One region of the Arthrobacter sp. FX8 genome, then DNA from elsewhere that is predicted to be linked to it. Evidence: riboswitches for the same ligand, from Rfam matches in the RefSeq annotation. Region 1 holds a riboswitch; each other region holds the start of a gene.
The links. A riboswitch is a leader RNA that binds a small molecule or an ion and turns the genes downstream of it on or off. The one in region 1 is predicted to bind thiamine pyrophosphate.
Positions count from the first base shown of each region.

Region 2: linked by a shared signal. The riboswitch ahead of OUO20_RS15770 (ECF transporter S component) and the one ahead of thiC (phosphomethylpyrimidine synthase ThiC) in region 1 are both predicted to bind thiamine pyrophosphate.
Region 3: linked by a shared signal. The riboswitch ahead of thiO (glycine oxidase ThiO) and the one ahead of thiC (phosphomethylpyrimidine synthase ThiC) in region 1 are both predicted to bind thiamine pyrophosphate.

Region 1 is NZ_CP113505.1:1,885,848-1,895,572, forward strand. It holds gene lepB (signal peptidase I) at 1-698, opposite strand, end outside; gene lepB (signal peptidase I) at 699-1,376, opposite strand; gene rplS (50S ribosomal protein L19) at 1,465-1,824, opposite strand; gene trmD (tRNA (guanosine(37)-N1)-methyltransferase TrmD) at 2,060-2,872, opposite strand; gene rimM (ribosome maturation factor RimM) at 2,873-3,418, opposite strand; gene OUO20_RS08675 (RNA-binding protein) at 3,536-3,778, opposite strand; gene rpsP (30S ribosomal protein S16) at 3,780-4,202, opposite strand; gene OUO20_RS08685 (hypothetical protein) at 4,436-4,891, opposite strand; gene OUO20_RS08690 (VOC family protein) at 5,060-5,935, opposite strand; gene OUO20_RS08695 (amidohydrolase family protein) at 6,035-7,117, opposite strand; TPP riboswitch at 7,197-7,304, shown strand; gene thiC (phosphomethylpyrimidine synthase ThiC) at 7,300-9,141, shown strand; partial or broken gene OUO20_RS08705 (alpha/beta fold hydrolase) at 9,138-9,725, opposite strand, start outside.
Region 2 is NZ_CP113505.1:3,361,826-3,371,550, forward strand. It holds gene OUO20_RS15735 (DUF1737 domain-containing protein) at 1-202, shown strand, start outside; gene OUO20_RS15740 (rhodanese-like domain-containing protein) at 199-609, shown strand; gene OUO20_RS15745 (O-succinylhomoserine sulfhydrylase) at 610-1,818, shown strand; gene OUO20_RS15750 (glutamate--cysteine ligase 2) at 1,955-3,181, opposite strand; gene OUO20_RS15755 (UDP-N-acetylglucosamine 1-carboxyvinyltransferase) at 3,248-4,771, opposite strand; partial or broken gene OUO20_RS15760 (energy-coupling factor transporter transmembrane component T family protein) at 4,889-5,688, opposite strand; gene OUO20_RS15765 (ABC transporter ATP-binding protein) at 5,685-7,235, opposite strand; gene OUO20_RS15770 (ECF transporter S component) at 7,235-7,858, opposite strand; TPP riboswitch at 7,925-8,065, opposite strand; gene OUO20_RS15775 (heme-degrading domain-containing protein) at 8,150-8,692, shown strand; gene OUO20_RS15780 (iron-containing redox enzyme family protein) at 8,853-9,725, shown strand, end outside.
Region 3 is NZ_CP113505.1:2,237,109-2,246,833, reverse strand. It holds gene OUO20_RS10260 (DNA-methyltransferase) at 1-219, opposite strand, end outside; gene OUO20_RS10255 (DEAD/DEAH box helicase) at 228-1,928, opposite strand; gene OUO20_RS10250 (RNB domain-containing ribonuclease) at 2,218-3,723, opposite strand; gene thiE (thiamine phosphate synthase) at 3,760-4,491, opposite strand; TPP riboswitch at 4,519-4,637, shown strand; gene thiO (glycine oxidase ThiO) at 4,631-5,932, shown strand; gene thiS (sulfur carrier protein ThiS) at 5,929-6,165, shown strand; gene OUO20_RS10230 (thiazole synthase) at 6,170-6,985, shown strand; gene OUO20_RS10225 (hypothetical protein) at 7,073-7,375, opposite strand; gene OUO20_RS10220 (DUF3107 domain-containing protein) at 7,397-7,621, opposite strand; gene OUO20_RS10215 (TetR/AcrR family transcriptional regulator) at 7,669-8,334, opposite strand; partial or broken gene moeB (molybdopterin-synthase adenylyltransferase MoeB) at 8,419-9,616, shown strand; gene OUO20_RS10205 (glutamyl-tRNA reductase) at 9,724-9,725, opposite strand, start outside.

The sequences.
Region 1 (9,725 bases):
ATGTGCGCACGGGAATCGGCAGAGTGGTTCCGGTTGTCACCCATCACCCACACCTTGCCTTCCGGTACGGTGACGTCAAAGTTGCGGATCTGCGGGACTTCCGCGGGATTGATGTAGGTCTCGTCAATCGCGGTCCCGTTAATGGTCAGTTTACCGCCGGCGTCACAGCAGACAACGTGGTCGCCCGGGAGCCCGATGACACGCTTGACCAGGTGCTGTTCGGAGTTGTCGGGCAGGAGGCCGACGAACGTCAGGCCGTCCTGGACCCAGGTGAACGGTCCCTGTGCCTTGGCCGGGGCCGGCGGCAGCCAGCCCTTGGTGTCACGGAATACCACCACGTCGCCACGGCTGAGCGCGAAGGGCTCCGGCACCAGGAGGTTCACGAAGATCCGGTCATCCACGTCGAGGGTGTTCACCATGGATTCCGAGGGAATGAAGAATGCCCGGAACAGGAAGGTCTTGATAAGGAAGGACAGCACCACGGCGATGACCACCACCGTGGCGATTTCCCTGAGCCAGCCGAGCACGGGATTGCCGCCGGACTTGGCGGCCGCTGCCTTCGACGCCGTCCTGTGCCGCCGATGGACGGGGGCGGCGGTTTCCGGGGTGTCGCCGGGTACGGAGGGAACTGGAACGGTGGGCGTTTCTGATGCGCCGTCATGGCGCGGTTCAGGTTTCCGCGCGTGATTCTCGGGCATTTACCGTCCGTTCTGTGTTGTCGGCCCCGCTGCGGGCGGCCGTGCTACTGGAGCAAATCTATCAAGCGGCCAAAGGATCTGGACCGGCCGGCCAATCACCCTGTCCAGCGGAACCAGTCCGCCGCCGGGAGCACCGAGCAGGCTGCGGGAGTCAGCGGACACCGAGCGGTGGTCCCCCATCAGCCAAAGCCTGCCCTCCGGAACCGCGGTGCTGAACTTCTGCGTGCTCGGCGCGTCGCCGGAAAAAATGTAGGGCTCATCCATGGGTGTGCCGTTGACGGTGACCTTGCCGCCGGCGTCACAGCAGGCCACCGTGTCGCCGGGAAGGCCGATGACCCGTTTGACGTAGGTTGTGTCGCTGCCGGTCAGGCCGAGCCACTGCATGGCGGCAGCGGCTGCGTCCGGCAGCGGACCCTTGCCGCTGTTCAACGGTGCAAAGCTGCCACGGCCATCGAAGACGACAACGTCCCCGTGCCGGATGGGTTCGGACTGGAAGTCCGTGCGTGACACCAGGATCCGGTCCCCGCCCTGCAGGAGCGGCTCCATGGAATCCGAGGGGATGAAGTAGACGTCAAGCCACAGGGACCGGACCACTCCGCTGATTGCCACGGCGAGGAGCAGGGCCAGTAAAACAAAACGCCAGCCCATTTTGCGGGGCTGGCGTTTTGTCTGGTGCATGGTCCGTATCCTGGCGCTGGTGCATTGCTCCGGCGCATGCCGGGTACGGCCGCGCTCCAGCCTGGCCGTAAGTCCGGGCAGAACTTACTTACTTGGCGGAGCTGAAGTCGCGCTTTTCCTTGATCTTCGCGGCCTTGCCACGCAGTGCACGCATGTAGTACAGCTTGGCGCGGCGGACGTCACCCTTGGTGACAACCTCGATCTTTTCGATGATCGGGGAGTGCACCGGGAAGGTACGCTCCACGCCGACACCGAAGGAGACCTTGCGAACGGTGAAGGTTTCGCGCACGCCGTCGCCCTGGCGGCCCAGGACGAAGCCCTGGAAGACCTGGACACGGGTGTTCTTGCCTTCGATGATGTTCACGTGCACCTTGAGCGTGTCGCCGGCGCGGAACTCGGGAACATCGTTGCGCAGCGAGGCTGCATCGACGGAATCGAGAATATGCATGATTGCACTCCTGGTGAACGCCACAGGTCATTCACTTTGGGTCACGGCGGGCAAGTCCGGCTGCCGGAAGGCAGGCCGGGTCTCACCGCCGAAGTAAAATAGTCCGGCCGCTTCAAGGGTTGATGGGGCCGGTTGTCCGGCTGTTGGCCGCGCTACCCCCTGTGGCAGGTGCGGACCCAGCAGACACAAGGGTTAATTTTGCCACAGCGGCAGGGTTACGCCAATTCGCCCGGCACTAATCCTGCGGCGCGGCTGCCGCTTCCGGCCGGCGGACCAGCCTGCCATCCACGATGTCATACCCCAGGTTGTGCAATTCGGTGCGGTCGGCACGCGGGAGGCTGCCGGCGTCGAACCCTTCCAGGAGGTCCGGACGCCGCGCCGCTGTGCGGCGGTACTGCTCGTGGCGCCGCCATTGGGCGATCCTGCCGTGGTTGCCGCTCAGGAGCACCGGCGGCACCTCGCGGTCACGCCACATGGAAGGCTTGGTGTAGACCGGATATTCCAGGAGTCCGTCCGAGTGGGATTCCTCCACCAGGGATTCGGGATTGCCCACTACACCGGGCAGCAGGCGGCCAATGGCTTCCACCATGGCCAGGACGGCCACTTCCCCGCCGTTCAGCACATAGTCGCCCAGGCTGACAGGCCGGACCGTGAAGTGTTCCTGCGCCCATTCGATGACCCGTTCATCGATGCCCTCATACCGCCCGCACGCAAACGCCAGGTGCTGTTCCTCGGCCAGTTCATAGGCGAGGGCCTGGGTGAACCGCTCGCCGGCCGGGGATGGGACGATGAGGACCGGCTTGCGCTGCGGATCCGGCCGCTCCTCCGCCACGGCGGCGAGTGCCTGGGCCCAGGGTTCGGGCTTCATGACCATTCCGGCGCCGCCGCCGTACGGGGTGTCGTCGACAGTGCGGTGCTTGTCCGTGGTGAAGCTGCGCAGGTCATGGACGTGCAGGTCCAGGATGCCGTCGTGGCGGGCCTTGCCAATCAGCGAGAGTTCAAGCGGGGCGAGGTATTCAGGGAAGATGCTGACGACGTCGATGCGCATCTAGTCCCTGCTTTCCGGTTCCGGGGCAGCGGCTTCGTCGGTGTTGAGTTCGAAGAGTCCGTCCGGCGGGGTGAGGAGGATGAAGCCTTCCTCGATATTCACCTCAGGCACGATCTGTTCCACGAACGGGATGAGGATTTCCTTGCCGTCCGGGGTGGTGACCATGAGAAGGTCCTGCACGGGCATGGTGTTCAGCGCGGTCACCTTGCCCACAACCTGCGCCCCTACCCGGGCCTCCAGGCCGACAAGCTCGTGCTCGTACCAGCCCTCGTCATCATCCCCGTCCAGTTCTTCGGTTTCGATGAACAGCTTGGCGCCGCGGAGGGTTTCAGCCTGGTTGCGGTCCGCCACCTCCTCAAAACCGAGCAGCAGGATGTCCTTGTTCCAGCGCGCACTCCGCACGGTCAGCCGTCCTGCCGCGGCGTCCTCAACGACGAATTCCGTTCCCGGGACAAAGCGGTCCTCCGGAGCGTCCGTCAGCACCTGGACGGTGACTTCCCCGCGAATGCCGTGCGGCTTGCCGATCCGTGCCACCTGAAGCTGCATCTGTTCCTCTGTTCCGGGTTGTGGTGGTTCCGGTGGAAGCACCATGTTGGTCAAAGCACTCCGGCCCCTCCACCTGGCGGTGAAGGGGCCGGAGCAAAACTGAATGTTGCCGAGCGCTCAGCGGCGGCGGTCGGTATCGACGACGTCGACCCTCACCGGTTCGCCACCGGCCAGTGCTGCCACCACGGTGCGCAATGCGCGGGCGGTGCGGCCCTGGCGGCCAATCACCCGTCCAAGGTCGTCCTGGTGAACGCGCACCTCGAGGGTGTCCCCGCGGCGGTTGCTCTTCGAACTGACCTTGACGTCATCCGGGGAATCGACGATTCCGCGGACCAGGTGTTCCAGCGCTTCTGCCAGCAATCTACTCAGCCTCGGTGGTCTCAGCTTCGGCGTCGGCCGGGGCCTCGGCAGCGTCAGACTTGGATGCCTTCTTGGTGATGGCTTCCGGGATGATGACCGAGCCCTTCTCCGGGGCAACAAAGGCTTCCTTCGCGACCTTGGTCTTGAGGGTGCCTTCCTGGCCCGGCAGGCCCTTGAACTTCTGCCAGTCACCGGTGATCTTCAGGATCGCGGCGACCTGCTCGGACGGCTGGGCGCCGACGGAGAGCCAGTACTGCGCACGCTCGGAGTTGACCTCGATGAACGAGGGCTCTTCGGTGGGGTGGTACTTGCCGATCTCCTCGATGGCGCGGCCGTCACGCTTGGTGCGTGAGTCCGCAACGACGATGCGGTAGTACGGGGCGCGCATCTTGCCGAAGCGCTTAAGGCGAATCTTTACGGCCACTTTTGTGGTCACTCCTGTTTCAGAAAAGGGGTGAACCCGGCTTTCTGCACCCGTGGGGCGGGCCGTACTTGCGGGTTCGAAGGACAGGATCCGGACGCGGAGAGAGGGGCCACGCAGATCGAGTACCTGTTTATTGTGCCAGATGAACGGCGTTATTTCGACTTGGGCCACCGCGCCGGCGCCGCGGCCGGCCCTTGTGGAGGCGGAGGACGGCCGAAACCGGCATCACGGGGTCAGGCCGACCAGACGTACAGTCCCGTCCGCTCGGAATCGTCGATCGAGGCGGCCAACTCCGCCACCTGCTGAACGTAGCTCCGGGCCTGGCCGGCGTCGAACGGCATATCCTCCTGGCCGGCCCACTGTTCGGCGACGTCGTCAAGGACATTGCCTTCGCCTTCGGTTTCATAGGAGAGCAGGTCGGCCAGCGCACGGACCATGGCCGGCGGCACGGCAAGGAGCGAATCGCTGGCGACGTCCACCATGGTCAGCTCATAGTCGGCCCCGCCGGCGTGCACGGCAGTCCCGGCAAGATCGCCCAGCTGTTCGACTTCGAAGTCGCTGATGCCCTGGATCCGCACCGCCTGGCCCCCGGGCCCGCTGTCCGCCGCGGAGCCGCTTCCCTGGTCAAGGATGCCGGCGCGTTTCAGCGCGGCGTCATGGGTGGCGACGAAGATCTCGGTGAAGCCCATGGCGGGTGCCCTTCTTCCGTTGGCGGAGCTGCGTGCCGGGAGTTGCAGCCCGGCCGTACGGAATCAGCCTAGTTGCTGCGCGCCCGCCGGCAAACGCGCCGGGCCGGAGCCCGCGAGCCCCAACACTGGCCCGTCAGCACTGGCGCACGGCCCGTGCAGGAGCACCGGTCAGCGGACTGCCACCCGGAGCCGGTTGCGCCACGGGTCCTCGAACCGGAGCTCCGCGCCGGTGTGGTGGGCGGGCACCCCGGCGACCCTCAGGCGGTCAGCCAGCGCCCCGACGTCGTCACCCGAGGAAACCTCGATGAGCACCTCGCCCAACCCAAGGGTGTCCTTGCGGGGGCCGGCGCCGCGACTGTTCCAGACGTTCATGGCCATGTGGTGGTGGTAGCGGCCCGCGGAAACGAACAGGGCCTGCCCATGCCAGCCCGCCGTCTTCTCGAAGCCCAGGGTACCCACGTAGAAGTCCCTGGCGGTCTGGACGTCGCCAACCTGGAGGTGGACGTGCCCCACGCCTGCGGACGTCCGCCGCTGGCCTTCGAGGGATTCCTCAGTGAGGTGCTGCTCCAGGTAGCGCTGCGGCGGAAGCGCCAGGCTGTCCATCACCACGTCCGTCCCGTTCCAGGACCAGTTGCTGCGCGGCCGGTCCCAGTACAGCTCGATGCCGTTGCCCTCGGGGTCGGTGAAGTAGAAGGCCTCACTCACCAGGTGGTCGGCGCTGCCGGTGAAGGACCGGGGTTCGTACTGGGCTGCCGTGGCGATGGTGGCCGCCAGGGAAGCCTGGTCCTCGAACAATAGGGCGGTGTGGAACAGGCCGGCCTCTCCCCTGCCGGGAAGGTGCAGCCCGGGGGCCGGCGCCAGGTGGACCAGCGGCCTGCCGAGCCTGCCCAGGTAGAGCCCGCCGTCCTGCTCCGCCACCGCCTCCAGGCCCAGTGCGCGCTGGTAGTAGTCGGTCATGACCTTCATGTCGCCCACCTTGAGCATTACCGTGCCCATGGCGAGGTCGGCAGGAAGAAGATCCTGGCTGCTGGCTGCGTCGGTCATTTGAAGGCTCCTTGTGTTGGAGGCCGTCACTTCGGCGGCCTGTCACATATTAAAATTACTTGAAGCTTCAATTTATTCCAAGTAGCGGAACCAAATAACTCAACGGATGATGCGGCCGCCCAGCACCACGTGCTCCAGCGCCGTGATCGTGTCCGGGGTGGTCCGGGGGTCGTCCCGGCACACCACGACGTCGGCCCGCGCGCCTTCCTCCAGGTTGTCAGCGCCCAGCCACGCACGCGCTGCCCAGCAGGCGGCATCCAGGGCCGCATGCATGGGCAGGCCGGCCCCGTGCAGGGCGAGGATCTCATCTGCGATCCTGCCGTGCCGGATCACGCTGCCTGCGTCCGTGCCGGCAAAGATCCGGACGCCGGCGGCATGGGCCTCCGCCACCCGTTCCAGCCTGCGTTCCCACAGGGCACGCATGTGGGCGGCGTAGCGCGGAAACTTTGCGTCCGCCTGCTCCGCGATATCAGGAAAGGTGGCGATGTTGATGAGGGTGGGCACGATCGGTACGCCCTGCTCCACGAACCGGGGCAGGTGGCGCGGCAGCAGCCCCGTGGCGTGCTCAATGCAGTCAATGCCGGCGTCCAGCATTTGGTCCAGGGTGTCTTCGGCGAAGCAATGTGCCGTGACCCGGGCACCTTCATCATGGGCAGCCTGCACAGCGTCACGCACGACGGCGGCAGGAAAGGAGGGCGCAAGGTCGCCGGCGCTCCGGTCGATCCAGTCGCCCACCAGTTTGACCCAGCCGTCGCCGTCGCGCGCTTGCTTCCGCACGGCCTCCACGAGCCCGTCGGGTTCGACCTCCGCCGCGAAGCCGCGCAGGTAGCGGCGTGTGCGGGCCACATGCCGTCCTGCACGGATCAGTACCGGGAAGTCCCGGCCGCCCTGCATCCAGCGGGTATCGGCAGGTGAGCCGGCGTCGCGGACCAGCAGGGTTCCGGCGTTGAGGTCAGCCAGCGCCTGCTCCCGGGCAATGGCGGGTTCCACCGGGCCGTCGGGACCCAGGCCGATGTGGCAGTGGGCGTCGACGAACCCCGGCAGCACCCAGCCGTCGAGTTCCCGCGCCGGAGGGGCAGCGGGCCGGCTGAACGTGAGCTTGCCGTCCACCGACCAGAGTCCATGGCGTACCCGGTCCGGTGCGGCCAGGACGGGTCCGCGAAAGTAGATGATGTCTGCCATCGGGCTTCCTTTCGATGCCCGGTCAGGCTAGCACCCGCAAATGTGACACCGCCCTTCCGGGGGCCTGTGGTAGCTTCTTCTCTGACCACACGGGAGCCCTTGCAGGGGCTGAGATCGGGCTGACGCAGCCTGCGACCGTTGAACCTGTCCGGGTAATGCCGGCGAAGGAAGTGAGTATTCCCTTGAGTACGCAAAACACCCAGTTGAACCCTGCCCACCTGCCGTCCACCGGGGATTCCGGAGCCGGCTCCACGCCCCAGGTGAACCAGTCCCAGGTGACCCGGTCCCTGGCGTCGCATTCGCTGGCCTATATCGACGACGCCGGGTCCGGCATCCGGGTACCCGTCACGGAAATTGCCCTGGAGCCATCGCCCAACGGCCAGCCGAACGCACCGTTCCGGACCTACCGGACGGCGGGGCCGGGAAGCGACCCCGTCCGCGGCCTGGAGCCCTTCCGCGCGGAGTGGATCGTGGCGCGCGGAGACACCGAGGCCTACAGCGGCAGGGAACGCAACCTGCTCGACGACGGCCGCTCGGCCGTCCGCCGCGGCGCCGCCTCCGCGGAGTGGAAGGGCGCGCAGCCGGTGCCCCGCCGCGCCGTCGACGGCCGGACGGTGACCCAGATGCACTATGCCCGGCAGGGCGTCATCACGCAGGAGATGCGCTTCGTGGCGCTGCGCGAGAACTGCGATGTGGAACTGGTCCGGAGCGAACTGGCCGCCGGCCGCGCCATCATTCCGAACAACATCAACCATCCGGAGTCCGAGCCGATGATCATCGGCAAGGCCTTCCTGGTGAAGATCAACGCCAACATCGGAAACTCGGCCGTGACGAGTTCCATCGCGGAGGAGGTGGACAAGCTCCAGTGGGCCACGCAATGGGGCGCCGACACCGTTATGGACCTGTCCACCGGCGACGACATCCACACCACGCGGGAGTGGATCATCCGCAACTCCCCCGTCCCTATCGGCACCGTGCCGATCTACCAGGCCCTGGAGAAAGTCAACGGCGAGGCCAACGCGCTGACCTGGGAAATCTTCCGGGACACCGTCATTGAACAATGCGAGCAGGGCGTGGACTACATGACCATCCACGCCGGCGTGCTGCTTCGCTATGTCCCGCTGACCGCCAACCGGGTGACGGGCATTGTGTCCCGCGGCGGCTCCATCATGGCCGGCTGGTGCCTGGCCCACCACCAGGAGAACTTCCTCTACACGCACTTCGATGAGCTGTGCGGGATCTTCGCGAAGTACGACGTTGCCTTCTCCCTGGGCGACGGTTTGCGCCCCGGTTCGACGGCGGACGCCAACGACGCCGCCCAGTTCGCGGAACTGGACACGCTCGCCGAGCTCACCCAGCGCGCGTGGGAGTACGACGTTCAGGTCATGGTGGAGGGGCCCGGCCACGTTCCCTTCCACCTGGTCCGGGAAAACGTCGAGCGGCAGCAGGAACTCTGCAAGGGGGCCCCGTTTTACACCCTGGGCCCGCTGGTGACAGATGTTGCTCCGGGCTATGACCACATCACCTCAGCGATTGGTGCCACCGAGATTGCCCGTTACGGCACCGCGATGCTGTGCTACGTCACCCCGAAGGAACACCTGGGCCTGCCCAACAAGGACGACGTGAAGACCGGCGTGATCACCTACAAGATCGCCGCGCACGCGGCGGACCTGGCCAAGGGGCACCCGGGGGCGCATGAACGGGACGACGCCTTGTCCAAGGCGCGGTTCGAATTCCGCTGGCGGGACCAGTTCGCACTGTCCCTGGACCCGGTGACGGCTGAGGCGTTCCACGACGAGACGCTGCCGGCTGAGCCTGCCAAGACGGCGCACTTCTGTTCGATGTGCGGGCCCAAGTTTTGCTCCATGCGGATCAGCCAGGACATCCGCGACGAATTTGGTTCCGCGGAGGCGCAGGCGGCACTGGCCGATGCTGCGGCCGGGATGCGCGGGAAGAGCGAGGAATTCCTTGCCGCCGGCGGCAAGGTCTACCTGCCGGAACTGCGGGTGCCTGCTGACAGCTAGGACGCGCGGGCCGGCTGGCTCCGGCTGACCTGGCTGATGAACTGCCGGATGGCCCGGTCCCCGTCCGGGGAGTCATGGGGCCGGTGTCCTCCCGCGGCAACGCGGTGCAGGGCACCGGTCTCCCGGAGGTACCCGGCGATTTCCTCGTAGAGCGGTTCCCACCCACCGGTCAGCACCAGCGTGGGCACCCCGGGAACAATGTGCAGCGGCGCCTCCCATGACGGGGCCTGGAGCCGCAGCCTGCGGGCGGACCTTTTTCTTCCGTGGTGGCGGGCTGCTGGAGGTCGGTGGCGAAGACCCGCCGGACGAATTCGCGCTGGAAGTCTTCGTCGCTGAGCTGGTGGCGCACGTCGAAGAGGGGCTGCATGAGGCTGATGTGGGCGGCAGTGGCCGGGAGTTCCGCTGTCAGGGAGAGGCAGGCCGGTTCCACCAGCGTCAATGAGAAGACCAGGTCCGGACGTTCGACGGCGGCCATCATGGCCGCGATCGCCCCCTGGGAGTGCGCCACCACATGCCCGCCGGCGGCGCCGCGGCCGTCATCGGCAAGGGAGCGCAGGATGATGGCGGTGTCCTCCGCGAAGGAC
Region 2 (9,725 bases), 1.5 Mb from region 1:
CGAGCGGATCTCCACGGCCCTGGCCGACGGCTATGTGCTGCACGGCAGCCCGGCAGCCACCTTCAATGGCACCAGCGTGATCGTGGCGCAGGCAGTGGTCCTTCCGGCGGCAATCGCCTCGGCCGATGCCGCGGTTGCCACCGCAGTGGATGAACTGGACGCCGAATTTGAAGGCGAGTTCGACGGCGAGGGCCACGCATGAGCTACGCGGGAGACCTCACGCCCCAGGAAGCATGGGAGAAGCTGGAACAGGGCGCCATCCTGGTGGACGTCCGCACCGAGGGCGAATGGGCCCACATCGGCATTCCGGACACCAAGGCCACGGACAACGACCCCCTCTTCATCCAGTGGACCTTCCCCGGCGGCATCCCCAACCCCGACTTCATCAACGACCTCAGCCAGCAGGCGCCCGAGGACCGTTCAACCGAACTGGTGTTCCTGTGCCGCTCCGGCCAGCGGTCCATCGCGGCAGCCATCGCGGCCACCCGGGCCGGCTTCACCTCCTACAACGTGCTGGAGGGCTTTGAAGGCGAGCCGGACCGCTATGGCGAACGCACCGTCAACGGCTGGAAAAACCGCGGCCTTCCCACCAACCTCGGAAAGAACTAAGTGACCTTCAACCAAGACGCCCCCGGCTGGAACCCCGACACCCAGGCTGTCCGTGGCGGGCTGGACCGCACCAACTTCCAGGAAACGTCCGAGGCCATTTTCCTGAACTCCGGCTTCGTCTACGAATCCGCGGCAGCAGCTGAACGCGCCTTCACCGGCGAGGACGAACGCTTTGTCTACTCCCGCTACGGCAACCCGTCCGTGGCCACCTTCCAGGAGCGGCTCCGGCTGCTGGAAGGCACCGAAGCCTGCTTCGCGACGGCGTCGGGCATGTCCGCGGTGTTCACCGCGCTTGGTGCCCTGCTGGCTGCCGGCGACCGGGTGGTGGCCGCCCGGTCGCTGTTCGGTTCGTGCTTCGTGATTTTGAACGAGATCCTTCCCCGGTGGGGCGTGGAGACCGTCTTCGTGGACGGGCCGGACCTGGACCAGTGGCGCGAGGCCCTCTCCAAGCCCACCACCGCCGTCTTCTTCGAATCCCCGTCCAACCCGATGCAGGAGATCGTGGACATCGCCGCGGTCAGCGAACTTGCGCATGCCGCCGGCGCCAAGGTGGTGGCGGACAACGTCTTCGCCACTCCCCTGCTGCAGCGCTGCGGTGACCTGGGCGCCGACGTCATCGTCTACTCCGGCACCAAGCACATCGACGGCCAGGGCAGGGTCATGGGCGGCGCCATCCTGGGCACCAAGGAGTTCATCGACGGTCCCGTGAAACAGCTAATGCGCCACACCGGGCCCGCACTCTCGGCGTTCAACGCCTGGGTCCTGACCAAGGGCCTGGAGACCATGAGCCTGCGCGTGAACCATTCCTCCGCCACGGCGCTCCGGCTCGCAGAGTGGCTGGAAGAACAGCCCGCCGTGAGCTGGGTGAAGTACCCGCTGCTCAAGTCCCACCCGCAGTACGACCTGGCGGCACGGCAGATGAGCGCCGGCGGTACGGTCCTCACGCTTGAGCTGGCTCCCTCCGGCGGGCGCTCCGGCAAGGAAGCGGCCTTCGCACTGCTGGACGGGCTGCGCATCATCGACATCTCCAACAACCTTGGTGATTCGAAGTCCCTGATCACGCACCCCGCCACCACCACGCACCGCGCCATGGGGCCGGAAGGGCGAGCCGCCATTGGGCTCAGTGACGGCGTGGTGCGGCTCTCGGTGGGGCTCGAGGACCCGGAGGACCTCCTCCGCGACCTGGAACAGGCACTCAAGCAGATCTAGCCGCGCGGGAAGCCCTAGCTCCTCTGGGTCCGGGCGACGCGCTTCCTCACTCTCGATGCGCAGATTCCCTGGCGCGCACCAAATATGGGCCGCGAAGAGGAATCTGCGCGTCGGGAATGGATATGCGCATCGAAGGTCAGCTCTGGCGGACCCGCAGCAGTTCGGGCGTGCCCTCCACGTCAGCAAGGTCCAGGGCATCCCGCATGGTCACGTTGACGGCCTGCCGCACCACGGCGCCGAACCCCATGTCCTCCGGGGGCGGTCCCGCCAGCGCCTTGTCCCGGGCGCGGCGCTGTTCGGCGGCTCCCGTTCCGCGGGCGATGATGTCCTCCACCCCCTGCCGTGCCAGTGCCAGTTCCCCCTGTTCGGACAGGACGGGAGCCAGGTAATCCACCAGGGACCGGACCACGTCCGCGGCCGGTGCGGGCCGGAAATTCCCAAAATCCAGGAGTTCACCGCTTAGCCCGGCGCTGCTGGCCTGCCACGAGGCCATCCGGAGGAGGACGGTGGGAACCGGCGCAGGATCCACGTCGGCCTGCCATTCCCTGCTGGCGGATTCCACCAGCGCCCGGACCAGCACGGCAATGAGCGCTGCATCCTCGGCACGAAGGCAGACGTCCGCCACGCGAACCTCGACGGTGGGGTGGTTGCGGGACAGCCGGGCGTCGAAGTACAGCATGCCCTCATCGAGCATGACGCCGCTTTCCAGCAGCCGCGTCACCACGCGCCGGTAGGCAGGGTACGTCCCGTAAATACCGGCCGGGCCCGCCGTGGGCCACCGGTTCCAGGCCTGGGTCCGGTAGCTTTCAAACCCGGTTGGAACGCCGTTCCAGAAGGGCGAATTGGCGCTCAGGGCCGTCAGCACTGCCAGCTTGTCGCGGATCCGGTCCAGGACCGCCACGCCCTCTTCGGGCGATTCGATGAACGTGTGCACATGGAAGCCGCAGGTCAGCTGCTCCTGGGCGGTGAGGCCGAAGCGCTCCAGCATTTTGGCGTACCGGGGGTCGGGCGTCGTGTGGGTGGTGGAGGCCAAGGGCGAGGTGGCGAGGGCCGCCACCCTGGCGCCATGCTTCCTGGCGGCTTGGTCCGCCAGGGCGCGGCCCGCGCGGATCTGTTCGAGCAGGCTCCCGTATTCGAGGCACGGACGGGTCTGGGTCTCGATCTGCTCAAGCTTCAGCTCGGCACTCAAGCCCATCTCGTCGTCGTAATCCGCCTGTTTTCCGGAGTGGTGGACCTCCGGGTCCACGGGAAGATCGTCAGCCGCAACGCGGTGGCCGGCCAGGAGGGCGTCGGCCAGGGCAAGGGGTTCCCCGGACTCCGGATCAACGATCAGGAGTTCCTCCTCTACGCCAAAAGTACGCATACGAACATTCTGCGATACTTGTCCGGCATTCGAGGGGCCCCGGCGATTCATGACGAACCGTGAATGCTAGTCCTGGAAGTACTCCACCTTGGCGCCAATGGTGTTCAGGCGTTCCGCCAGGTCCTCGTAGCCACGCTCGATCACGTAGATGTTCCGCAGTTCGGACACGCCCCGGGCGGCGAGCATGGCCAGCAGCAGGCAGGCGGCCGGACGAAGCGCAGGCGGGCAGCCCACCTCGGCGGCGCGCCACTTGGTGGGCCCGTTGACGTAGATCCGGTGCGGATCCAGTAGCTGCACCTGCGCCCCAAGCCTGTTCAGCTCTGTCAGGTAAATGGCGCGGTTCTCGTAGACCCAGTCGTGGATCATGGTCTGGCCATCGGCGTTCGCGGCAATGACGGCAAAGAACGGCAGGTTGTCGATGTTCAGCCCGGGGAACGGCATCGGATGGATCTTGTCCTCCGGGGCATGCAGCTCGGAGGGCTTGGTGGTCACGTCCACCAGCCGGGTGCGGCCGTTGCGGGCCATGTACTCGCCCGAAATTTCCAGCTTCTGCCCCATCTGGCCCAAGGTGGCCAACTCGATTTCCATGAACTCGATGGGCACCCGCCGCACCGTGACCTCGGAATTGGTGACGATGCCGGCCGTGATGAGGCTCATCGCCTCGATGGGATCCTCGGAGGGGAAGTACTCGATCTCCGCGTCAATGTCGGGCCGGCCCGTGATCTTCAGGGTGGTGGTGCCCACGCCCTCGATGGTGACGCCCAGCATCTGCAGGTAGAAGCACAGGTCCTGCACCATGTAATTGGGGCTGGCGTTGCGGATCACGGTGGTTCCCGGCCGGTGCGCCGCGGCCATGATGGCGTTCTCGGTGACGGTGTCCCCGCGTTCGGTGAGGACGAAGGAGCGGTCCTGCGCGTCCGCCGGCGGAGCCTGGACCGTGTAGAAACCGGCCGTGGCTTCCACGGCAAGGCCAAACTGGCGCAACGCCTGCATGTGCGGTTCCACGGTGCGGGTGCCGAGGTCGCAGCCGCCGGCGTAGGGCAGCCGGTACTCCCGCGACTCATCCAGAAGGGGACCCAGCAGCATGATGACGCTGCGGGTCCTGCGCGCCGCGTCAACGTCCATGGCTTCCAGGTCCAGGACGGCGGGGCGGCGAAGACGCAGGTCAGTGTCGTTAAGCCAGGTGCACTCGACGCCGATGCTGGTCAGCACTTCGACGATGCGGTTGACTTCCTCGATCCGTGCCAGCCGGCGGAGCACGGTGGTGCCACGGTTGATCAGGCTGGCGCACAGCAGGGCGACGCCGGCGTTCTTGCTGCTGTTGACATCCACGGCACCGGAGAGGGTACGGCCGCCCTCCACCCGCAGGTGCGTCATCTGCGGCTTGCCGACGTTGACGATGCTGCGGTCGAAGATCTTCTCCAGCCTCTGGATCATCTTCAGGCTCAGGTTCTGCTTGCCCTGCTCCATCCGGGCAACGGCGCTCTGGCTGGTGCCGAGCTCGGCGGCCAACTGGCCCTGGGTCCAGCCCTTCTCGCTCCGGGCATCCCTCAACATGGCGGCAACGTGCTCAGCGGTCTCCTGCGTCATACCCGCAAATATATCATAAATGAGTTAGGCGGGCCCTGATCGGGCACTGGTACGGGGCATCGGGGAAGCCTCTACCCACTGCATGCGATAGGAATCACCTGGGCCGGACCGCCAACATCAACTGCCCAGCCACACCATGTTCCAGGTCCCGGCGGCCAGGGCAGCAAATAGCGCGAGGCCGGCCACCAGGACACCGCCGGCCACCACCCCAAGGTCCAGCGCGCTGAACGTGGATTCCCGGGCCCAGGTCCGGTTGCCGCCGCCGAAACCGCGGGCTTCCATGGTCACAGCAAGCCTGGACGCGCGGCGGATGGCCTGTACCAGCAGCCCGAAACTCTGGCCCAGCGTGGCCTTCACCCGCTGGGCCACGCTGCCGCGCGAACCCACGCCGCGCGCACGCCGGGCCATCCCGATGGTCTGCCATTCTTCAGCCATGAGCCCCACCAGGCGCATCGCGGCGAGCGTTCCCAGGACAAAGCGGTGCGGCAGGCGCGCCTTCTGCGCCAGCGCGTCGGCAAGGTCCGTGGGATCGGTGCAGCTCATCAGGAGCACGGCCGGAAGGGCGATCGCAAAGCCGCGCAGGAGGAAGCCGATGCCCAGCTGCAGGGAACCTTCGCTCATGGACCAGATCCCGGCGTCGAGCAGGATCCGGCCGCTGTCCGGGGCCAGGATGGAGGTGCTCCAGCCCCCACGGCAGCGGCAAGGATCAGCGGCCAGCCGCGCTGCCACAGCAGGGACAGGGTGAGCCCGGCCAGGGGAAAGAGCAGAAGCTCAAAGACCAGGGCCACGGACGCCGAAACCCAGTCGATGGACAGCGCCAGGACGGCGGTGATCAGCAGGACGGCAGCGAACTTGCTTAGTGGATTGGCGCGGACCAGGAGGGCATGGTTGCCGCCCAGGGTGAGTTGCTGCCTCATGGCGCCACCGCTTCCGCCGCGGCCATCCGCAGTTCGGCCCCGCCCAAGGCCTGGGTGAATTCGGCGTCATGGGTCACGGACACCACGGCAGTGCCGGCATCCAGGAGCTCGGACAGGAAGGACGCCAGCTCGGCCCAGGTGTTGGCGTCCTGCCCGAACGTGGGTTCATCCAGGACCAGGACCTGCGGGCTGGCGGCAAGGACGGTGGCCACGGACAGCCGCCGCTTCTCGCCACCGGAGAGCGTGTAGGGGTTGGCGTCCACCAGCGCGGTGAGCCGCAGCCGCTCCAGCAGTTCGTCCACCCGATCCCCGCCGTGGCCCAGGTGCCGGGGGCCGAACAGCAGTTCGTCAAGCACCTTGCCGGTCACGAACTGGTGCTCCGGCTCCTGGAACACCGTCCCCACTCGGGAAATCAGCTGATCCGCCTTCCACCGGTACGGGTCAATGCCGGCACCGCGGCTCAGGTCCATGGTGGCGGAGACCTTTCCGGACACCGGTTCCAGCAGCCCTGCCAGGGTCAGGGCGAAAGTGGACTTACCGGCGCCGTTGGGACCCGTCACGGCGAGCGCCTGCCCGGCGCGCACCTGCGCGGCCAGGCCTTCCTGGACCGGCGACGGCGGGATCTTCCTTAAGCCCTTGCGTCGGGGACGTTCGCGGGAGACTGCCAACTGTTCGGCTGCGAGCAGGAGGTTTCCCGTGCCGGGGGCCGGGACCACCGCCCGGGCACGGGTTGCCGGGACGTAGCCGGGGACCCACACACCGGCGGCGGCCAGCATGGCCCGCGCCTCCGTGAGCACCCGGTCCGGCGGCCCGTCCAGGAGTACGGCAGGATCCGCGGCGGAGCCCGGCTGCAGGACCACGATCCGGTCCACCAGGTCCTTCCACACGGACACCCGGTGCTCCACCACCACCAGCGTGGCCCCGGTCTTGTCCAGGCACCGCGCCACGGCATCGCGGACCTCCAGCACGCCGTCCGGGTCCAGGTTGGCGGTTGGCTCATCCAGGAGGATCAGGCCCGGGCGCATGGCCAGGATGCCGGCCAGCGCCAGGCGCTGCTTTTGCCCGCCGGACAGGGCCGACGTCGGGTGGTCCAGCGGCAGGTGGGACAGTCCGACGTCGGCAAGCGCCTCGTGCACGCGCGCCCAGATTGCTTCCCGTGGGACGGCAAGGTTTTCGGCACCGAAGGCGACGTCGTCCCCCACCCGCGACAGGACCACCTGCGTCTCGGGGTCCTGCTGCATAAGTCCGGCGCGCCCGCGCTGGGCGCGGGGCACGGCGCCGTCAACCAGCAGCGAACCCGACTCGTCGGCGTCCCCCGCCTCGCCGCCGTCGTCGTTGATGTCCCCCAGCACCCCTGCGAGCGCGTGCAGGAGCGTGGACTTCCCGGCACCCGAGGGGCCGAGCAGGAGCACCCGCTCCCCCGGGCTGATGTCCAGGTCAAGCGCATGGACGGCAGGCTTGGCCCTGCCGGCGTGCCGCCACCCCCAGCCCCGGGCTGTGACGGCGGCAGGGCGGACGGTGCCGCCGTCACGCTGGGCTGGTGCCATCAGGAGAAGACAGGCTCCGTGGCGGCCTTGCGCGAAGCGAAGGAGCTCAGCACGCCCGTACGCGCCAGGCCGCGCGTGGCCAGCCAGGACAGGGCGCCGGCGAGAATGGCGCCGGAGAGGGTGGTCAGCACGATGTACGCCAGCTTGTCCGCACCGGAGTAGGCGATGTTCCAGCCCCACGGTGCGAACGAGTCATTCAGTCCGCAGAAGAATCCAGCCGCGGCGCCTGCCAGCAGGGAGACGGGCAGGTTGAACTTGCGGTAGACGAAGATGGCGAAGATGATTTCCGCGCCGAGGCCCTGGATGAAGCCGGAGAAGAGGACCGAGGCACCGTACTGGGAACCCATGAGGAGTTCCCCGGTGGCGGCCACGGTTTCACAGAACAGGGCGGCCCCGGGCTTGCGGATGATCAGCATTCCCAGCACGCCGGGAATCATCCAGCCGCCCGCCAGCAGCCCGGTCAGGGGCGGGTAGGCGGCATTCATGGGGGCAGAAAGCGCGGCTGCTCCCTGGTCCCACGCCCAGAAAATGACGCCGCCCGCAATGGCCACCAGCGCGGCGACCACGATGTCCACGACGCGCCAGGACTTACTGGTGGTCTTCTTGATTGCTGCAGTACTCATGTGATCCTCCTGGGAAACAGGAGGGGAAAGTGGACCCGGCTGACGGCTGTTGCCGTGCAGCCGCGGCACTTTGAGAACTCGACTCCCTTGCGCCGGTACTAACCGGATCAGGTTCGAGGGTCTGCGGCTGTCCGCACTCTCAGCGCCCACCTGCGGTGCCCGGCTTGTGCCAGGATGTCCGACGGCGGCGCTCCCCTGTCGTTATTAGTGGTGCTTTTGGATGGGTAAGGCTTTTGAACTGCCCTTCCGGGCGTGGTCAAGTTTACACCTGGCGGGGGTAGATTGAGGGCCATGAGCGCCATTCCACCGGATGTGACCGGATTCGATCCTGATTCCGCCGACGCCCAGCTGGAGGGGTCGCTGGAAGCGTCGATCGCCCGCATCGAGGCGGAGGTCCGGGAGCTCCAGTTCCCCGGCTTTTCGCTGGATGACGCGTTGAACCTGGGCCTGCTCCTGGTGGAGCTGGGCAAGGAGCGGTCCCTTCCCATAGCCATCGACATCACCAAGGGCGAGCAGGTCCTGTTCCACGTCGCGCTCCCGGGCGCCACGCCGGACAACGGGCACTGGATCCGCGCCAAGCAGCGCACTGCCGCCCGGTACGAGGTGCCGTCGCTTTTGGTGGGGCTGCGGGGCCGGCTGGGCGGCGGCCGGATCGAGGACAACGCCTGGTTCGACCAATCCCGGTATGCAGCCCATGGCGGCGCCTTTCCGATCTACGTCACCGGCGTGGGCGCCGTGGCCACGGTCGCCGTCTCCGGGTTGCCGCAGCTGCAGGACCATGACCTGGTGGTTGAGGCGCTGCGCGACATCCTGGGGTCGTCGCTGCGGGATTAGGCGCCGGTTGACCTGCAGCCAACAGGAAGCCTGCTTAGCTTTTATTAGTAATCATGCTTACTATATTGGTTCGCGGGTTTCGAGGAGGACAGGGCATGGGAGTCACCATGGGCGGTCCCGCGTTCGTTCCCGTCACCAGCGCGGCAGACCAAGGAGCACCATGAGAATCCCGGAATCCAGAGGCCCCCTCAGCAACGCCCTGTTCGCACTCCTTGCGCAGGCTCCGGCCGAAGCCGGGACGGGGCTGGACGGGCTGTACCACCTGGCGGCAGGGCAGGTGGCCGGCACTAGTGACATCATCGGCGACGAGGACATCCAGCTGGCCCTCTTCTGCCTCTACGAGCTCCACTATTCCGGCCTGGCCGGCGTCTCCGACGACTGGGAGTGGGAGCCGGCGTTAATCCGGGTCCGGCAGCTGGTCGAGGCACCGTTTGAGGCAGCCCTCCGTGCCGCCGCGCACCGGGCCGCCGCAGACTTCGAACTGCCTGCCGGTGCCCTGACCAGCGACCAGGTAGCCGACGTCCTGTTCGGCCTCGCAGCCACGGACACCGGGCCCAGCGTCTCCCGCTACGTCGCCAGGAAGGCGGGCCTGGACCAGCTCCGGGAGTTCCTGATCCACAAGTCCATGTACCAGCTGAAGGAAGCCGACCCGCACACGTGGGCCATTCCGCGGCTCAGCGGACGGCCCAAGGCGGCCCTGGTGGAAATCCAGGCGGATGAATACGGCGGCGGCCGCCCCGAGCGCATGCACAGCGCGCTGTTCGCCCGGACCATGCGCGGTTTGGGCCTCGACGTCAGCTACGGCGCGTACGTGGATGCCGTCCCCGCCGTCTCCCTCGCGTCCGTCAACCTCATGTCGCTGTGCGGCCTGAACCGGCGGCTCCGGGGTGCCATCACCGGCCACCTGGCGATCTACGAGATGACCTCCTCCCAGCCCAACCGGTTCTACGGCAACGGATTCCGCCGGCACGGGTTCGGCGCGGACGTCACCCACTACTTCGATGAGCATGTGGAGGCCGACGCCGTCCACGAG
Region 3 (9,725 bases), 350 kb from region 1:
GGTGTCGTAGGAGCGGCCCTTGAAGCCCACGCGGTCCCCGCTGCCGCCGGCGTTAACCACCATCCTGGTTTCCTGGCGCAGCTGCGGCCTGCCCGTGTTGAAGGGCGGGTCCACGTAAATCAGTGTGAAGGCGCCGTCCGGCAGCGTGGGGAGGTACTCCGCGTTGTCAGCGTGTACCACCAGGCTGCCGCCGTCCGGCGCCCAAACAGTGTCAGTCATCGGGGCAGTTAGCCCTCTGACGTGCCAGGCTGCGTGCCCGTGTCGGCGCCTGCCACCACTTCGCCGTTGCGGCGGCGGGTGCGGGTCCGGGGCCTGCGGGTGCGTGAAGGCTGTTCGCCGCCCGTTGCGGGTGCGGCAGCCTCGGCCGCGGGAGCGGCGGCGGAGTCCGGCGTCCGACGGCGGCGCTCGCCGCTGCGCGCGGTGTCGCCTCCGCTGCGGCTTCCTTCGCTGCGGGAACCTTCGCGGCTGCCAGTGCGGCTTTCCCGCCCACGGCCGTCCCGTTCCCGGGACCGGCCGCCGTCGCGGCTGCCGCCGCGGCTGTTCTTCTTGCCGGTTTCGCCCAGGTCCTCAAGCACCTCGGCGTCGACGCCAGCCAGGGTCCGCTTGTCACGCGGCAGCCGGCCCTTGGTACCCACGGGGATGTCGAGGTCCGCGAAGAGGTGCGGCGAGGAGGAGTAGGTTTCGACAGGTTCGGGCACATTGAGGCCCAGCGCCTTGTTGATCAGCACCCAGCGGGGAACATCGTCCCAGTCCACGAACGTGACAGCGGTGCCCTTGTTGCCCGCGCGGCCGGTGCGGCCCACCCGGTGCAGGTAGATCTTTTCGTCTTCCACGCACTGGTAGTTGATCACGTGGGTGACGTCCTCGACGTCGATGCCGCGCGCCGCGACATCGGTTGCCACCAGGACGTCCACCTTGTTGTTGCGGAATGCCCGCAGTGCCTGTTCACGGGCGCCCTGGCCCAGGTCACCGTGGATGGCAGCGGCAGCGAAGCCGCGGTCCACCAGTTCCTCGGCCACCTTTGCGGCGGTGCGCTTGGTCTTGGTGAAGATGATGGTCCGTCCGCGGCCGCGGGCCTGCAGGATGCGTGCCACCACTTCGATCTTGTCCATGCTGTGCGCACGGTAGATCAGCTGGCGGATATCGCGCTTGGTCAGGCCCTCGTCCTCAGGGTCCGCGGCGCGGATGTGCGTGGGCTGGGTCATGTAGCGGCGGGCCATGGCGATGACCGGACCGGGCATGGTGGCGGAGAACAGGAGCGTCTGGCGGACTGCGGGAGTTGCCGCGATGAGGGTCTCGACATCCGGCAGGAAGCCAAGGTCCAGCATCTCGTCAGCTTCGTCCAGCACCACGATCTTGACGTTCTTCAGGCTCAGGTGCTTTTGCTTGAAAAGGTCGATCAGCCGGCCGGGGGTACCCACCACAACCTCGACGCCCTGCTTGAGGGCCTCCACCTGGGGCTCGTAGGCGCGGCCGCCGTAAATGGTGGCGATCCTCGCGTTGCGCTTCCGGGAAGCGGTCACCAGGTCACCGGCCACCTGCACCGCCAGTTCGCGGGTGGGGACGATGACCAGGGCCTGCGGGGCTCCCGGGACGGCCAGCTTGGCGTAGCCGGGGTCGTCCTGCCCGATGACCCGCTGCAGGGCGGGGATGCCGAAGCCCAGGGTCTTGCCGGTGCCTGTCTTGGCCTGGCCGATGATGTCGTGGCCGCCCAGCGCCACCGGAAGGGTCATGGCCTGGATGGGGAACGGGTGGGTGATCCCGGCGTCAGCCAGGGATTCCACGATGTCCTCGCGGACGTTGTAGTCGGCAAAGGACTTTTCCGCGATCTCGTGCGGGGTCTCGTCGGAGATGATGGTTTCTTCCGGCTCGATGGTTTCCGTGCCGGTCTCATCGCTCAGGAGCTGGTGGGTATGCAATTCACTCACGGGGGAGTTTCCTTATTCATTTGGGCAATGGCGCTGCCTGCTCAACGGGCCGGCCAGGACTGGCCGTTCCGGAGCACGCTCAGGCGCGCAAGCGATTCCAGTGGAAGCCGATCGCGGGCTATCTAATGCTGGCACTGGTGACCAACGGGCAAATCTCAAGATCGCGTAGGGGCGGGCTTGTTGGTTTCAAATCAAGGAAATCAACGACCGGGCATCCATTTCTACCCTCTCAGTCTAGCTGCAAGGTCGCAGAAACACGTTTCGGCCCGCCTGCCGCGGCCGCCGCCGCTTACGGGATCAGCTCGAAATGGATCTCGCGGGTGGTGATGTCCGAGGAAACCAGCCGGACCCGGACCTTGGTACCCGACTCCAGCTCGCCGGCGCACCGGGCAGTGACCGCGGGCTCGGCAATCTGGATGATGCCCGAACTTCCGGTGCCGTTTCCGTTCTTCCCGTTGCCGTTTTTCACCGTCCCGGTCCCGTTTCCATTCCCGTTTCCGTTTTGCGGCCGGGAGCCGGAAATCACGATCGCATCGAACTCCTGCCCGATGTGGTTCAGCAGCAGCGCGGCCTCAACGGTGTCCAGGGCCAGTCGTTCCATCCTGGACGCGAGCTGGTCCGATCCGGCCATGATGCCCGGCAGGAGCGGCAGGGCTTCCCGCGCCCAGTCCGGAACATCCCCGCCATTGCTGAGGGCCTCGCAGATCACCAGCACAAAGCGGTCCACCAGGCGGCGGAGCGGCGCGGTGGTGTGGGCATAGGCCGCGCCGATGGCAGACTGCACGCCGTCCTCGGGGACCGTTCCGTCAAAGGCGGTATAGGAGGCGCCCCGGAACAGCATGCCGGCGGAATGCATGATGGCCAGCTGGCGGGGATCGGTGGGATCCAGGGAACGCAGGTATTCGCCGTAGCTGACTTCACCGTCCCAGGGCCTGCCCAGCACCTCGGTCTGCAGCCGGAAATGCTTCAGCGACCGTTCGTCCGGGGCGGGCATGGTGCGCAGGATTCCCACCTTGCCCTCCAGCATGAGCTGCGCGGCGGCCATCCCGGTCATCAGGGAAATCTGCGCGTTCCAGTCCTCCACGGGAAGCTGCGGTACGGCAGCAATGCGGTAGCCGCCGTCGGGCAGCTGGACAATTTCCTGCTCGGGCATGTTGAGGCTGGCCCCGCCGCGTTCCCGCTCCAGGGCCACCCGCTTCAGGCCCACCTCGCGGAGGAGCCGCAGCACCGGCGAGGCCGTCCCGGCGTCGAGGTCTTCCTGCGCACCCTTGTAGCTGAGCTTGTCGCGGCTGCGGACCCGCGCCCGCCTGACGCCCACCGACACAACCGTTGCGTCGCCGTCGAGCGTGAAGTCCCATACGAAAGCCGAACAATCCTGGCCCGGCAGCAGGCTTCCTGCCCCCTCGCTGATCACTTCCGGGTGCAGCGGAATCCGGCCGTCCGGAGCGTAGAACGTCTGGCCGCGGCGCCGGGTCTCGGCGTCCAGGGGACCTCCCGGCGCAACAAACGCCGGCACATCGGCGATCGCGTACATTACCCGGTAGCCGTTCCCGTCCGGTTCGATGAACACCGCCTGGTCCAGGTCCGTGGAGGAGGCCGGATCGATGGTCACGAACTGGACGGCGGTCAGGTCGTAGGACGGAAGCTTCAGCGCTGCCACAGCGGCCCGGGCATCCGCCACTGCCTCAGCCGGGTACGGTCCCGGCAGTTCAAGTTCGGTGCGCAGCAGGCCCAACGCCTCTTCCAGGGCGTTCCTGTGGTCATGGACGTTTGGAGCCAGCCGATGATGTGACACAAAAGTCAGCGTAGCTCCAAGTCCGCCGATATGGCATCAGGCGGCGGCGTCCAATGCGTCGAGGAGGGAGGCGGCAGCGGCGGCGGGATCGGAGGCCTCGGTGATGGCGCGCACCACCACGATCCTGCGCGCACCGGCTTCCGCCACCTGGTGGACGTTTCCGTGGTCAATGCCGCCAATGGCGAACCAGGGCACGGGGTCCGCCGCCTGCCGTGAGGCCTCGGCGGCATACTTCACCAGGTCAGTGCCCACGGCGGACCTGCCGGGTTTGGTGGGGGTTGCCCAGACCGGACCCACGCAGAAGTAGTCCAGCCCGGCTGGTCCGGCAGTTGCTGCCAGGGCGGCGTCCACCTGCCCGGTGGTGTGGCTGGAGAGCCCGATGGCGGCGTTGCCGTTGACCAGCGTGCGCGCCGCCGCCAGCGGCAGGTCCTTCTGGCCGATGTGGAACACCGGTGCCCCGGAGAGGACGGCGATGTCCGCACGGTCATTGACCGCCCACAGCTTTCCGTGCCGTACCGCGGATTCCTTCAGCACCGCCAGGAGGTCCAGTTCCTCGGCCGCCTCGATGGTCTTGTCGCGCAGCTGGATGATGTCCACGCCACCGGCGAACGCGGCGTCAACGAACTCCGCGAAGTCGCCGCGGTCCCGGCGCGCATCGGTGCAGAGGTACAGGCGGGCTGCCTTCAGGGCGTCGTTGTCCCGTGAATTGACGACTTCGGTGGCTGGAGCGTGGTGGCCGGCGGGAAAGGATGGGGTGGACACATTCATGCGTGCAAGCCTAGTTCCTCTAAACTGGGCTGGTACTGCGGGAGCCCGCGGCGGCTGTCACAAAGCGCCGGGCTGAGAGGGCGTCAGAGCCGACCGCTTGACCTGATCCGGTTAATGCCGGCGTAGGGAAGGAACCCACATGCGTACCCCCTTCACCCATCACCCCGGGTCCGCCCGCAGCTCCATTCCCTCCACCCTCCGGGCCGACGTTGCCGTCATCGGCGGGGGAGTGGTGGGGCACGGCATTGCCTGGGAGGCGCAGCGTTCCGGGCGCTCGGTGGTCCTCATTGATGACGCGCCCGGTACCGGCGCCAGCTGGGCGGCGGCCGGCATGCTGGCTCCCGTCAGCGAACTGCATTACCAGGAGGAAGAGCTCCTGGAACTGATGCTTGACGCATCATCGCGCTGGCCCGGGTTCGCCGCCGGGCTGGGCAGGGCAACGGGCGCGGATTCCGGATACCTGACGACGCCGACCCTCGCCGTGGGTGCCGACGCGGCCGACCGCCGGGCGCTGATGGACCTGCGCACAGTCCAGCAGGCCAACGGGCTGGCGGTGGAACCCCTGACCGTGCGGGAGGCCCGGAAGCGTGAGCCGCTGCTCAGCCCGGCCATTGCGTGCGCACTTGATACCCCGGCGGACCACCAGGTGGATCCCCGGCGCCTGGTGGCCGCCTTGCGGCTGGCCCTGGCCGGCGCGGCGCAGGAGCAGCCCCAGCTGGCGGTTGCCGGGGCAGTGGAAGGTTTTGCCGTGCCGGAGCGGGCAGCCGGGCTGCTGTGGGAGGGCGGAACGGTTTCCGGGGTCCGCCTGGCCGGCGGCGGCACGGTGCTGGCAACGGAGACCGTGGTGGCCAATGGCCTGCAGGCGGGGGCGCTTGACGGCCTGCCGGACGGCCTTGAGCTGCCGCTGCGGCCCGTGCACGGGGATATCCTGCGCCTTGCCGTTCCCCGCCACCTTCAGCCCTTGGTGACGTCAACGGTGCGCGGCCTGGTCCACGGCATCCCCGTGTACATCGTTCCCAGGCAGGACGGGACCGTGGTGATCGGAGCTACGCAGCGGGAGGACGCCCTCTCCGATGCCGTGAGTGCCGGCGGCGTCTACCAGCTGCTGCGGGATGCGCAGGCTCTGGTGCCCGCCGTCGCTGAACTCGAACTCCTGGAATGCACCGCCCGCGCCCGCCCCGGTACCCCTGACAACGCGCCGCTCCTGGGCCGGGTGCCGGCCGCTCCGGGCGCCGGGGGAGGACAGGCCGGGCACGTCCCCGGACTCATCATCGCCACCGGGTTCTTCCGGCACGGAGTCCTGCTCACTCCCGCCGCGGCGGCCATCTGCAGGGAACTGCTGGACGGCAGGGCCGATCCCCGCTGGGGACCCTTCAGCCCGGACCGGTTTTCCAGGCCGGCAACGGCAGCAACAAGCCCCCACATCAAGGAGACTGCGTGAACATCACCCTTAACGGAAACCCGCACACGGTGGCCGACGGAGCTTCGATCACCACGCTGGTCAGCGAGGTCACCGGACGCCCGCTGGCGGACAACGGACAGGCGACCGACGGCGGGAAACTCGGCGTCGCCGTCGCGCACAATGCCCATGTGGTGCCGCGCAGCCAATGGTTCGCCACCGCGCTCGCCGACGGCGACGACATCGAACTTGTTACAGCAGTACAGGGAGGCTGACGCCATGACCGAAACCAGCACCATCAACCCTGCAGGAAACGCCGGTGCCGGCGACGCCCTGGTGATCGACGGCGTCGAGCTGGGTTCCAGGCTCATCATGGGCACCGGGGGAGCGCCCAGCCTCGATGGCCTGGGCGCGGCGCTCCTTGCCTCCGGCACCGCACTGACCACCGTGGCCATGCGGCGCTACTCCACGGCTGAAACCGGCTCGCTGTTCCAGCTGCTGGTGGATCACGGAATCCGGGTCCTGCCCAATACGGCCGGCTGCTTCACGGCCAGGGACGCGGTCCTTACCGCGGAACTGGCCCGGGAGGCCCTGGAAACAGACTGGGTGAAACTGGAGGTCATCGCCGATGAACAAACCCTCCTGCCGGACGCCGTGGAACTGGTCGAGGCCACCGAGCAGCTGGTCAACCGCGGCTTCAAGGTCTTCGCCTACACCAACGACGATCCTGTGCTGGCCCTGCGGTTGGAGAACCTTGGAGCCACCGCCGTCATGCCGCTGGGTGCCCCGATCGGCACCGGCCTGGGGATCCTGAACCCGCACAACATTGAGCTCATCGTTTCCCGGGCCTCCGTGCCCGTGGTCCTGGATGCCGGCATCGGCACGGCATCCGACGCCTCCCTTGCCATGGAGCTGGGCTGCGACGCCGTGCTGCTGGCCACGGCCGTGACCCGCGCCCAGAACCCCACCCTCATGGGAGAAGCCTTCAAGCACGCGGTGATCGCGGGCAGGATGGCCCGGGCGGCCGGGCGCATCCCGCGCCGGGAGCATGCCCTCGCCTCATCTGCCATGGAAGGCCGGGCCGAGTTCCTCTAGGCATCGGCCATTCACCTAAAGGGCTGTGGCCACCACCCGCCTGGGTGGTGGCCACAGCCATATGCCTGGGAGCCTGCCAGCGACGGCTCAGCGCCGCAGGATCGCAGTGAGCCGTTCCGCATCATGGCGCGCCCGCGTACGGCCAAAATAGGCGACGGCGGCGATGGCGGCAGCAATGCCCAGAACGATGGGCAGGACCCAGGGAAGCCAGGTCAGCCCGGGCAGGTAGCCGAAACCGGCCGCCATCAGAATGATCCACACCAGCGCCGCAGCACCCGCGGCGACGCCGGCCGGAAGCGCCGCACCGTACTTGGCGTGCCGCTTGTCATTGGCCCAGACGACGAAGCCGCCGGCGACAGTGGCCAGCACCACAATGGACAGCGAAAGCATGGATCTCCTTGGAACCGGGGACTAGAACTGGCCGAAACCTACGCGCCGAACCTCTTCGGCACCGATTTCCACATAGGCAAGAGCGTTGCCCGGAACGATGATCAGGCGTCCTTTTTCATCCTTCAGGCGAAGTTCGTTGCCTCCGGTGATGGCTTCGCCAACAACCTTGGCCACAGTCTCCGCGTCCTGGTCCGATTCCAGCACGATCTCGCGGCCAACGTTTTGAACGCCGATCTTAATTTCCAAGGGGCCTCCCAGCCTGTGAAGTTCGTCGATGATGTCTTATTTGTAGTCTAGGACTCTTTGGGGAAGCGAGAGATTCCGCGCCAAGCTAAACGGTAGATGAGGTCACTGGCCACGTTGAGGTCCAGGTTGCCGTCCGTTTCCAGCCAGTACCGCGCGCTGACCTGCGCCATTCCGGCCAGTCCGCGGCCAAGGAGTTCGGCCTCGAGGTGGGGGAGCTTGGTGTCCTCGGCAATGACCCTGGCGATGGCGTCGGCGAAGGTCCGGTTGAAGGTTTCCAGCCTGGAGCTGACGTCGGGGTCGTTGATCAGGTCGGACTCGAACACCAGGCGGTGGGCCTGGTCGTCGCTGGCGATGAAATGGAAGTAGGCGCGCATGACGGCCTGGACCCGTTCATCGTTGTCCGTGGTGGAATTCAGGGCACCAAGCATCAACTCGGTCAGGGACGCCAGGTGGCTCTCGAGCAGTGCGAGGTAGAGTTCCCGCTTTGACGGAAAGTGCTGGTACAGCACCGGTTTGCTGACATGGGCGGTCTCTGCAATTTCATCCATGGCCGCGCCGTGGTAGCCGTTGGCCACGAACACCTCCTGGGCGGCGGCAAGCAGCTGTGCGCGGCGCTCATCCCGGGGCAGCCGGGCGGACCGATGGCCTGCGGGGCGGGAGGGAGTTTGCGGTTCGGCGGCGGGCGGGCGGTCAGCCCGTGCTTCAGGGACCACAGTTGTCCTTCTTTCCATTGCAGTTACCTTCACTTTACTGCGGGGTAATATGACCCGGCGGTATCCCGGGGCATACATTGAAGTATGGCTTCGTCTTTCACCGCAAATGTTTCAACCCATTCCCTGGATCCGCTGGTGGAACCGGCCGCCGGCCTCACCCCTGCCGAGGTTGAACGGTACTCCCGGCACCTGATCATTCCCGAGATCGGTGGCCTGGGCCAGCGGCGGCTCAAGAACGCCAAGGTGCTGGTGATCGGTGCCGGCGGCCTGGGCGCCCCGGCCCTGCTGTACCTGGCCGCGGCAGGCGTTGGAACCATTGGAATCGTCGACGACGACGTGGTGGACCTGAGCAACCTGCAGCGGCAGGTGATCCACGGCGTCAGCGACGTGGGCCGGCCCAAGATCGAGTCGGCACGCGATGCCATCGCGGAGCTGAATCCGCTGGTGGATGTCCGGCTGCACAACCTGCGCCTTGACGCGTCCAACGCCCTGGAGTTGTTCCGGGGTACGACCTCATCCTTGACGGGGCCGACAACTTCGCCACCAGGTACCTGGTGAACGACGCCGCGGCCATCCTGGGCAAGCCCTACGTGTGGGGTTCCATCTTCCGGTTCGACGGCCAGGTCAGCGTGTTCTGGGAGAAGCACGGGCCCACCTACCGCGACCTGTATCCGGAGGCTCCCCCGCGGGGTCCGTGCCGTCCTGCGGCGAGGGCGGTGTGTTCGGCATGCTCTGCGCTGCCGTGGGATCGCTCATGGTGACCGAGGCAGTGAAGCTGATCACCGGCGTCGGGCGTTCCCTGCTGGGCCGCGTGGCCCTCTTTGACGCCTTGGGCGGCAGCTGGCGGGAGATCCGGGTGTCGAAGGACCCCGCGGCGGAACCCATCACCGAACTCACTGACTACGAGGCTTTCTGCGGCATCGCTCCCGCCTCGCAGGCGGACACGGAACATACAGTCACCGCTACCCAGCTGGCCACCATGCTGGCGTCGCGGAAAGCCGGGCTCAAGGATTTCGAGCTGGTAGATGTCCGCGAAGCCGGGGAATACGACATCGTCCGGATCGACGGGGCCAAACTGATCCCGCAGGGACGGATCCTTGCCGGGGAGGCGTGGGACGAACTTCCGCAGGACCGGGACATCGTGTTCCACTGCAAGGCCGGCACCCGGTCCGCGAACGTGCTGGCAGCGGCACGGCAGGCCGGCTACCAGCGGGTCAGCCACCTTGACGGCGGGATCCTGGCCTGGGTGCGTGAGGTGGAACCCCAGAAGCCCGTCTACTGACGGGACGCTCCATCACTTCCCGCGCCCTTTTGGAGTACGCCCCATCACTTTCCAGAAGAAAGTGATGGGGCGTTGCCGTAAATAGTGCAGGTAGTGATGGGGCGTGGTC